Regions from separate parts of the Ideonella sp. genome, predicted to be linked through region 1. Evidence: riboswitches for the same ligand, from Rfam matches in the RefSeq annotation. Region 1 holds a riboswitch; the other holds the start of a gene.

Region 1 (4,378 bases):
TGCGCCAGCCGTCCGCCGGCGGTACCGGCACGCCTAACGGCGTCGTGCCACTGACCGACTACCTGCGCAGCCGCGGTCTGGCCGCCGCCGCCGATGCGATGGCGCGTGATGTCGGCCTGGCCGACAGCGCCTTGCAGGGCGCCACCCCGGCCACGCCGGGCCCGCAGCTGCTGGAGGCCGCCAAACGCGTCGACTTCGTGACCCACACGATCGCGCGCGACGTGTCGGCGCAGATGCAGATCCAGCTCGAGTTCTCGGCCGACGACGGCGATTGAGCGCAGGCACCGTGGCACCCCTCGATACCCGGCGGCGACGCTGGCTGCAGGCCCTGGCCGCGGCCGGCGCCTTTCCCTTCCTGGCGGCGCGGGCGGCCACCACGCCGGCGGCCGCGCCGTGGCGGCTGGCGCTGGCCTGGAGCGAAGAGGCGCCGGGCGCCGAGCGGGTGCAGTGCACAGGGGTCTGGCAACAGGCCGGCGATCGCTTCGAGGTCGCGGCCCGGCGCGTCGTGCCGACACGCGCCCACGGCCTGGCCCAGCTGCCGTCGGGCGAGCTGCTGACGGTGGCGCGCCGGCCGGGGCTGTGGCTGCAGCGCTGGTCGCCCGATGGCCAGCTGCGCCGCGAAGCCTGGGCCGAGCCGGGCCGCCAGTTCAACGGCCACGTGTTGCCGTCGGCCGCTGGCGGTGTGCTCTACAGCACCGAGCAGACGCACGACGACAACGCCGGCTGCGTCGCGCTGCGTGACCCGTTGACCCTGGCGCTGCGCGACGAATGGCCGACCGGTGGCACCGACTGCCACGAGATGCTGCGCGTCGGCGACCAGCTTTTCGTCGCCAACGGCGGCGTGCCGACCCGGCCCGAGACCGGCCGCGCCAAGTTGGCCTTGCCGACGATGGATTCGTCGCTGGTCGTGTTCGACCTGCGCACCGGCCAGCGCCGCGGCCCCTGGCGGTTGGCCGATCCACGGCTGTCGCTGCGCCACCTGGCCTGGCATGCGCCGAGCCGCACGCTCGGCATCGCGCTGCAGGCCGAGCACGACGACCCCGCGCAGCGCGCCCGCACGCCGCTGCTGGCGCTGTTCGATGGTCAGGTGTTGAGCACGGTGGCGCCGCCGGGTGACGCGCCGGCGGTTGGCGCGGGCTACGCCGGCGACATCGCCGCCACGCCCGAGGGCTTCGTGCTCAGCGCCTCACGCGCTGGGGCACTGCTGGGCTGGTCGCGCAACAGCGGCTGGGCCGCGCCGGTGCCGCTGGCCGAGGCCTGCGCACTCGCCACGGGGGCAGAGGTGAGCACCACTTGTGCGTTAGGTGCCGAGCGTGCCTGGGCCGGTCGCCTGCTCGAACTGCCGCCCGGCTGCAAGCCCGACAACCACGCGCTGGTGCTCTGACGGCAAGCGCCGCGGCCCTGGTGCAGGGCCCCTCCGGTATCATCTCGCCCGTTGGTGCTCGCTCCGGCCTTCTGGTCGGCGCAGTTCAACGGGAAGCAGGGCGGGTCGCGTCTACTGGCAACAGAACGGCAACACCCCAACCTGCGCTGCCCCCGCAACGGTAAGCGGTAAGAAGGCTCAACCGCCTTCTGCTCGTGACACACACCCACTGGACGCACGGTCTGCGTCTGGGAAGGGATCACGGGACCACACCGCCAGCCCGGATACCGGCCAACAAGGTGGCGTGCCGCTCGCAGCGGTGCGCTGTGAAGTGCGAGCCGGCGGGGAAGCCGGCATGCACGCCCGCAGTACGTTGGTTCCCCATGTCTTCCTTGCGACCCCGGCATTGCGCCGCCTTGGCGCTGGCTTGCGCCGTGCCCGCGCTGTCTTGCGCCCAGACCACCTCGACCCTGATCGTGGCCGATGCCGCCGCCGGCGAGCGCATCGTCGTCACCGGCTCGCGCGAGCCGATCGCGGCCAACCGCCTGGCCGGTGACGTCGTCGTCATCGACACCGAGCAGATCCAGGCCTCGACCGCCGATTCGCTGGAAGACCTGCTGCGCCGCGAAGCGGGCCTGCAGTTGTCGCGCAACGGCGGCCCGGGCGCCTCGGCGGGGCTGTTCATCCGCGGCATGGGTGTTGGCGGCACGCTGGTGCTGGTCGACGGTGTGCGCGTCGGCTCGGCCACGCTGGGCCAGGTCGAATTCGAAGGCCTGAGCCTGGGCGCGATCGAGCGCATCGAGGTGCTGCGCGGCCCCGGCTCCAGCCTCTACGGCGCCGACGGTGCGGGCGGCGTGGTGCAGATCTTCACCCGCCGCGGCGACGGCAGGCCGCACGCCAGCGCCTGGCTGGCGGCCGGCCAGTACGGTGCCGGCGAGGCGGCGCTGAGCGGCAGTGGCCGCTTCGGTGACCTGGACGTCGCTGCGTCGCTGTCGCATGAGCGGCTCGACGGTGTCTCGACGCTGCGCCCCGGTGACCAGTTCGGCAACTACAACCCCGACAAGGACGGCTCGCGCCGCACCACCGCGCAGGCCCAGCTCGGCTGGCGCCCGGCCGAGGGTCACCGGGTCGGCTTGAGCCTGCTTGGCAGCAAGCTCGATGCGCGCTTCGATGCGAGCGAGTTCCTGCCGCCCGACTACGCGCAAGACGCGACGCCCGACTTCCACAACAAGCTCGACAACCAGGTCGCTGCGCTCGACTACCGGGCCGAGTGGAGCCCGGCCTGGGTCACCACGCTGCGCGCCTCGTCGCAAGAAAGCGACCTGCACAGCGGCGGCACGCAGATCGACCAGTTCCGCACCCGCCGCGACCAGCTCGACCTGCAAGCCACCTGGCGCCCGCTGGCCGGGCAGAGCCTGACGCTGGCCTACGAAGGCCTGACCGAGAAGGCCCACACCAGCGCCTATCTCGACGACGTCAAGCGTGACAACAATGCGGTCGTGCTGGCCTATGCCGGCAGCCTCGGCCCGGTGCTGGCGCAGATCGATTGGCGGCACGACGACAACTCGGCCTACGGCAGCGTCGACACCGGCCGCCTCGGCGGCTCGTTCGAGCTGGCCAAGGGCTGGCGCTTGCGCGCGCTGGCCGGCACGTCGTTCCGCGCACCGAGCTTCAACGACCTGTACTACCCCGGCTACGGCGTTCCGCCCGACACCTACCCCAAAGACGTCAGCGTGGGCCCCGAGCGCGGCCGCAGCGTCGAGCTGGGCGTCGAAGGCCGCTGGCCTGGCTACGACCTGACGGCCACCGTCTGGCGCAACCAGATGCGCGACCTGATCGGCTACCAGCCCGACGCCGCCCAATGCCCCGACGACCCGGCCTACATGTTCGGCTGCGCGGCCAACGTGGCCCGTGCCCGCCTGCAAGGCTTCAGCTTCAACGGCGGCGCCCAGTGGGGCGACTGGCAGTTCCGTGCGCAGCTTGACTTCGTCGATGCGAAAGACAGCGACACCGGCGCGCGCCTGAACCGCCGCGCTGCCCACCAGGCCAGCCTGAGCGCCGACTATGTGATGGGCGATTGGCGCTTCGGCGCCGCGCTGCTGCAGGTCGGCCAGCGGCCCGACGGCGGCGCAAAGCTGCCCGAAGAGACCACGCTCGACCTGAAGGCCCGCTGGCAGTTCGCGCCGCAGTGGTCGCTGGAGGCCAAGCTGATCAACGCGACGGATGTCGACCTGCAACCCGCGCGCGACTACCAGGGGCTGGGCCGCCAGGCCTGGCTGGGCATTCGCTACGAACTATGACCCCCCCGAAGCGCCTTCGGCGCCTCCCCCCAGGGGGCGCCACCAGCGGACCGGCCAAGCCGGATCCGCGGTGGATGCTTGGTTCGGTGGAGTGCCTGCAGGGCGAAGAGCGCTCTGCCGTGCGTGCGCTGTGACGAGAAGCTCCTGTCCATGCATGAACTGATCCTCGGCGGGCAAAAAAGCGGCAAGTCGCGCTGTGCCGAGCAGCGCGCGGCCGACTGGTTGGATCAGAGTGCGGTGCGTGAAGCCTGCCTGATCGCCACCGCGCTGCCGGGCGACGCCGAGATGCACCAGCGCATCGCGCGTCACCAGGCAGAGCGCGCGCGCCGCGTGCCCAAGCTCACGACGCTGGAGGTGCCCTACGCACTGCCGCAGGCGCTGCGCGAATACAGCGCGCCGCGCCGGCTGCTGGTGGTCGATTGCCTGACGCTGTGGCTGACCCAGCTGCGCATGCCGTTGACCGGTGCGGCGCTGGGCGACGCGGCGTGGCTGGCGCGCCAGGCCGCGCTGTGCGACGCGCTGCGCGCCGCGCCGGGCCCGATCGTGCTGGTCTCGAATGAAATCTCGCTCGGCCTGTCGCCGCTCAGCCCCGAAGCGCGCCGGTTCGTCGATTCGCTGGGCGTGTTGCACCAGCGGGTGGCGCTGGCCTGCGACGCCGTCACCTTGATGGTCGCCGGCATCGAGATGCCGGTGAAGCGGCCATGACGCTGCGCCG
Region 2 (4,378 bases), on a different contig from region 1:
GGCGTTGCAGAAAATAGGTTGCGAACCGGCTACCCGTCATCACTGCAAACTTGTCCGCCAAGCAGCCGGGCTCGCTAAGTGATTGATTTACCTACTCCCTGGTTGGCAGGGCTACCGTGTCACCACACCAATAGCCACCCGCCAGATGATGATGGACCCCCTCCCACAAAACACGAGCGCTGGTTGTGGCCCAGCGCCCCTTGTCGTTGCTGTTTGCGGGTCGGTTGGCATTGGCTACGAATCCGTTGCCAATGCCTGATCTGTTGGTCTGTCGATGGCAGAGCCGGGTCGCCGTGGTAGCGCTCAAGCGCTACCCAACCGGCCAACGCCGACCCCTCCAGCTCAGCGCATCACGATCAGCTGAACCCGCCGGTTCATGCTGCGGCCTTCGCTGGTGCTGTTGTCGGCCAGGGGCGCAGATTCGCCGTAGCTGATCGTTGCCATGCGCGCCAGCGGCAAGCCGGCGCGGGCCAGGTGCAGGCGCACGGCTTCGGCCCGCTTGAGGCCCAGTTGCTGGTTGATCGTGTCGCTGCCGGTAGCGTCGGTGTGGCCTTGGATTTCAACGAACACCGGCTGGTTGTCGGCCTTGAGCTTGGCCACGAGTTGATCGAGTTCTTGGCCGGCCTGCTCGGTGAGCTGGGCGCGGCCCGAGCTGAACTTGATCTTGTCGTCGGTCAGCAGTGTGCTCATCAGCAGGCCGGGCGGCGCCGGCAGATTGGCGGCGGCCTGGGCGCGCGCCGCAGCCTCCTTCTCCAGCGCCGCGATGCGCGCCTCGCTGCCTTGCGCCCGGCCATCCAGGGCCTTCAGGCTGGCGTCCTGCGCCTGCACGCGGGTCTGCACCGGAGCGATGGACTCTGTGACGAATTCTTTGGTGGCACAAGCGCTCAGCAACATGACGCTGCTGGCGGCGATCAGGCTCGAAAGTCTCAACATCGGTGGGCTCACAGAGAAAGAAAGTGGTGTGACTTTAGTCAGGCCTCCGGGGAAAACGTACCGAGCTGTGAGCAATCCTCTCGCCGTTAACCGGGGCGAACAAACCTTACCGTTCTGCGCCACGGCGCTACGGTGCCACGTGCACAGATCGGCTGGAGCCAACCCCACAGGCCTTCGGCGGCCCGCCTATAATTTCTGCGTTTGGTGCTCGCGCCTGGTCTCAAGCCTGGCGCAGTTAAACGGGAATCAGGAAGGGTCGTTCCAACGGACACCACCCCAACCTGAGCTGCCCCCGCAACGGTAAGCGGTCGAGATCGCACGCAGCATTCGCTGCAGCGCTCTCGCTTCGAGTCACATGCCCACTGGGTGCTCAACGCATCTGGGAAGGGTTCTCGAAGCGCACCGCCAGCCCGGATACCGGCCAACAAGGGAGCACGCTCGCGTGCTTGGTTGCAGGCGCCTGCGGGGAAGCAGGATCCTGGTCGTATCCGGTCGATCCCATGTTCCATTTTCTGGCGCAGCCTGCGCACCTGTACCCGCCCGTGGCGAAGACGATGTTCGTCTGCCCGTGCCCGGTACAGGCGCCGTGAACCCGGTCGCCCACTGTCCGGCGCTGATGGTCAGCGCCCCGGCATCCGGCCAAGGCAAGACGAGCGTGACGGCCGCCATCGCGCGCGCCAACGTGCGCCGAGGCCGGCGCGTGTGCGTGTTCAAGACCGGCCCCGACTTCATCGACCCGATGATCCTCGCGCGCGCTTGCGGCGGGCCGGTGCATCAGCTCGACCTGTTCATGGGCGGGCTGGCGCATTGCCGCGGCTTGCTGCATGCGGCGGCAGCGTCGGCAGACCTGGTCCTCGTCGAGGGGGTGATGGGCCTGTTCGATGGCCAGCCCAGCAGCGCCGACCTAGCTTCTGCCTTCGGGTTGCCGGTGCTCGCGGTGATCGACGCCAGCGCCATGGCGCAGACCTTCGGCGCGCTGGCACATGGCCTGGCCACGTTTCGCGGTGACACACGTGTCATGGGCGTCGTGGCCAACCGCGTCGGCAGCCCGGGCCATGCGCGCATGGTGGGCGAGAGCTTGCCGGCGGGCTTGCCGCTCGTCGCCGCGTTGCGCCGCGACACCGAGCTCAGCCTGCCCGAGCGCCACCTCGGGCTCGTGCAGGCGATGGAGCTGCCCGAGCTCGACGCCTTGCTCGACCGCTGGGCCCATGCCTGGGACGACGCCACTGGCGGCGCCTTCGAGCCCTCACCCATCGCCTTTGAAGCGCCGATGGGCGAAGCGATGCCGCCGTTCGCCGAGCGGCCTCTTGACGGCGTGCGGATCGCCGTTGCGAACGACCCCGCGTTCTCGTTCATCTACCCCGCCAACCTCGACGTGCTGCGCCAGCTCGGCGCCGAGCCGGTGTTCTTCTCACCGCTGACCGACGCCGCGCTCCCATCGTGCGAGGCCTTGTGGCTGCCCGGCGGATACCCCGAGCTGCATGCGCCAGCGCTGTCCGGCAACGCGGCGATGGGCCGTGCCATCCGCCACCACGTTGCGCAGGACAAGCCGGTGCTGGCCGAATGCGGTGGCCTGCTCTACCTGCTGGAATCGCTCACCGATGTGGCCGGGCAGCGCCACGCGATGGTCGGCGCCCTGCCCGGCCATGCCGTGATGCGCCAGCGCTTTGCCGCGCTCGGCCTGCAGGCGGTGACGTTGCCCGAGGGCGAGCTGCGCGGCCACAGCTTTCACTACTCGACGTTGAGCACCGAGATGCAGCCTGTCGCGCGTGGGCGCAATCCCAACGGCGGCAGCACGGCCGAGGCGGTGTACCGCCAAGGCCGGCTCACGGCGAGCTACATCCACCACTACTTCGCGTCGAACCCGCGGGCCACCGCTGCGCTGTTCCGGCCGGGAGCGCATTGATGCCGAACCGGCCCATGCCACACCCAGACAACCTGGCGGCCCGCTGCGAAGCCGGCACCGTCTGGTTCGTTGGCGCCGGCCCCGGCGACCCCGATCTCATCACGGTGAAAGGCCGCGACCTGATCGCGCGGGCCGGCGCCGTGCTCTTCGCCGGCTCGCTGGTCAACAAAGCGGCGACGCGCTGGGCCCCCGCGGGCTGCACGATCGCCGACTCCAAGGACATGACGCTGGAGCAGATCGCGGGCTGGCTGGTCGAGCAGGCCGGCCAGCACGAGACCGTGGTGCGGCTGCAGACCGGCGACCCGGCGCTGTACGGCACCTTGATCGAAGTCGTGCAGCCATTGGACGCCGCCGGCGTGCTGGTGCGCGTGGTGCCGGGGGTGTCGTCGGCCATGGCCTCGGCGGCCGCGGCGGTCGAGAGTTTCACGCTGCCCGAGCTGACGCAGACGGTGATCTTCACCCGCATGGCCGGCCGCACGCCGATGCCCGCAGGCGAGTCGCTCGATGCCCTCGCGCGCCACGGCTGCACGATCTGCATCTTTCTCTCGATCACCCTGCTCGGCCAGGTCGTTCGCGATTTGCGCGCAGGCGGCTGGGCGGAGGACGCGCCGATCCTCGTCGTGCACAAGGCCAGTTGGCCGGGCGAGGAAAAGATCGTGCGCGGCACGCTGGCCGACATCGCGCAGCGCTGCCGCGACGAGCGCATCGTGAGCCAGGCCATGATCATCGCGAGCCCGGCGCTCGGCGCCCGCGACTGGCCCGAGCTGACCAAGTCGAAGCTCTACGACGCGCGCTTCACCCACCGGTTCCGGCGCGCCTCGGTGCCGCCGGGCCCCACCCCGGAGACAACGACATGACCGACACCATTTTGCTGATCGGCCACGGCTCGCGCGAGGCCGAAGGCAACGACGAGATCCAAGCTTTCGTGGCGCAGTGGCGCCAGCGCCAGCCGACCTGGCAGATCGAGGTCTGCTTCATCGAGTTCGCCGAGCCGGGCTTGCATGACGGCCTGCTGGCCGCGGCACGCCATGCGCGCCGTGTGCTGGTGCTGCCGCTCATCCTCAACGCCGCCGGGCACGTGAAGATGGAGATCCCCGAGGCCATCGAGCACACCCGCGAGCACGCGCCGGGCACCGAGTTTCTCTACGGCCCGCATCTCACCGCGTGCGACCCCATCCTGGCCATCCTCAAGCGGCGGCTGGCCGAGGCCATGGCCGAGCTGGACATGCCCGACCCCACGACCACCGGCGTGGTGGTGCTGGGGCGAGGCTCGTCGGACCGGCAAGCCAACGGCGAGATGGCCAAGATGGCGCGCTGGCTGCACGAAGAGACGCGCCACGAGCTGGTCGACCTGGCCTTCACCGGCATCACCTACCCACGGCTCGAGCGGGTGGCACAACGGCAAGCGATGCTGGGCATGAAGCAGATCGTCGTGCTGCCGTACTACCTTTACACCGGCACGCTGGTACAGCGCATTGCGCGCCAGGTCGAGCACCTGCGCCTGCAGTACCCGACGATCCGCTTCGCCAGCACGGCGCA

The links. Region 1 has a riboswitch for cobalamin ahead of ACE3SG_RS24230 (TonB-dependent receptor domain-containing protein). Riboswitches for the same ligand answer to the same signal wherever they lie in the genome.
Positions count from the first base shown of each region.
Region 2: another riboswitch for cobalamin. It lies ahead of ACE3SG_RS20105 (cobyrinate a,c-diamide synthase); the one in region 1 lies ahead of ACE3SG_RS24230 (TonB-dependent receptor domain-containing protein).

Region 1 is NZ_JAYSDQ010000022.1:36,384-40,761, reverse strand. Features, by position in the region: gene ACE3SG_RS24240 (imelysin family protein) at 1-275, shown strand, start outside; gene ACE3SG_RS24235 (DUF1513 domain-containing protein) at 287-1,384, shown strand; cobalamin riboswitch at 1,420-1,674, shown strand; gene ACE3SG_RS24230 (TonB-dependent receptor domain-containing protein) at 1,747-3,663, shown strand; gene ACE3SG_RS24225 (bifunctional adenosylcobinamide kinase/adenosylcobinamide-phosphate guanylyltransferase) at 3,814-4,368, shown strand; gene ACE3SG_RS24220 (ABC transporter substrate-binding protein) at 4,365-4,378, shown strand, end outside.
Region 2 is NZ_JAYSDQ010000016.1:10,557-14,934, forward strand. Features, by position in the region: gene ACE3SG_RS20100 (OmpA family protein) at 343-933, opposite strand; cobalamin riboswitch at 1,119-1,374, shown strand; gene ACE3SG_RS20105 (cobyrinate a,c-diamide synthase) at 1,550-2,839, shown strand; gene cobM (precorrin-4 C(11)-methyltransferase) at 2,854-3,696, shown strand; gene ACE3SG_RS20115 (sirohydrochlorin chelatase) at 3,693-4,378, shown strand, end outside.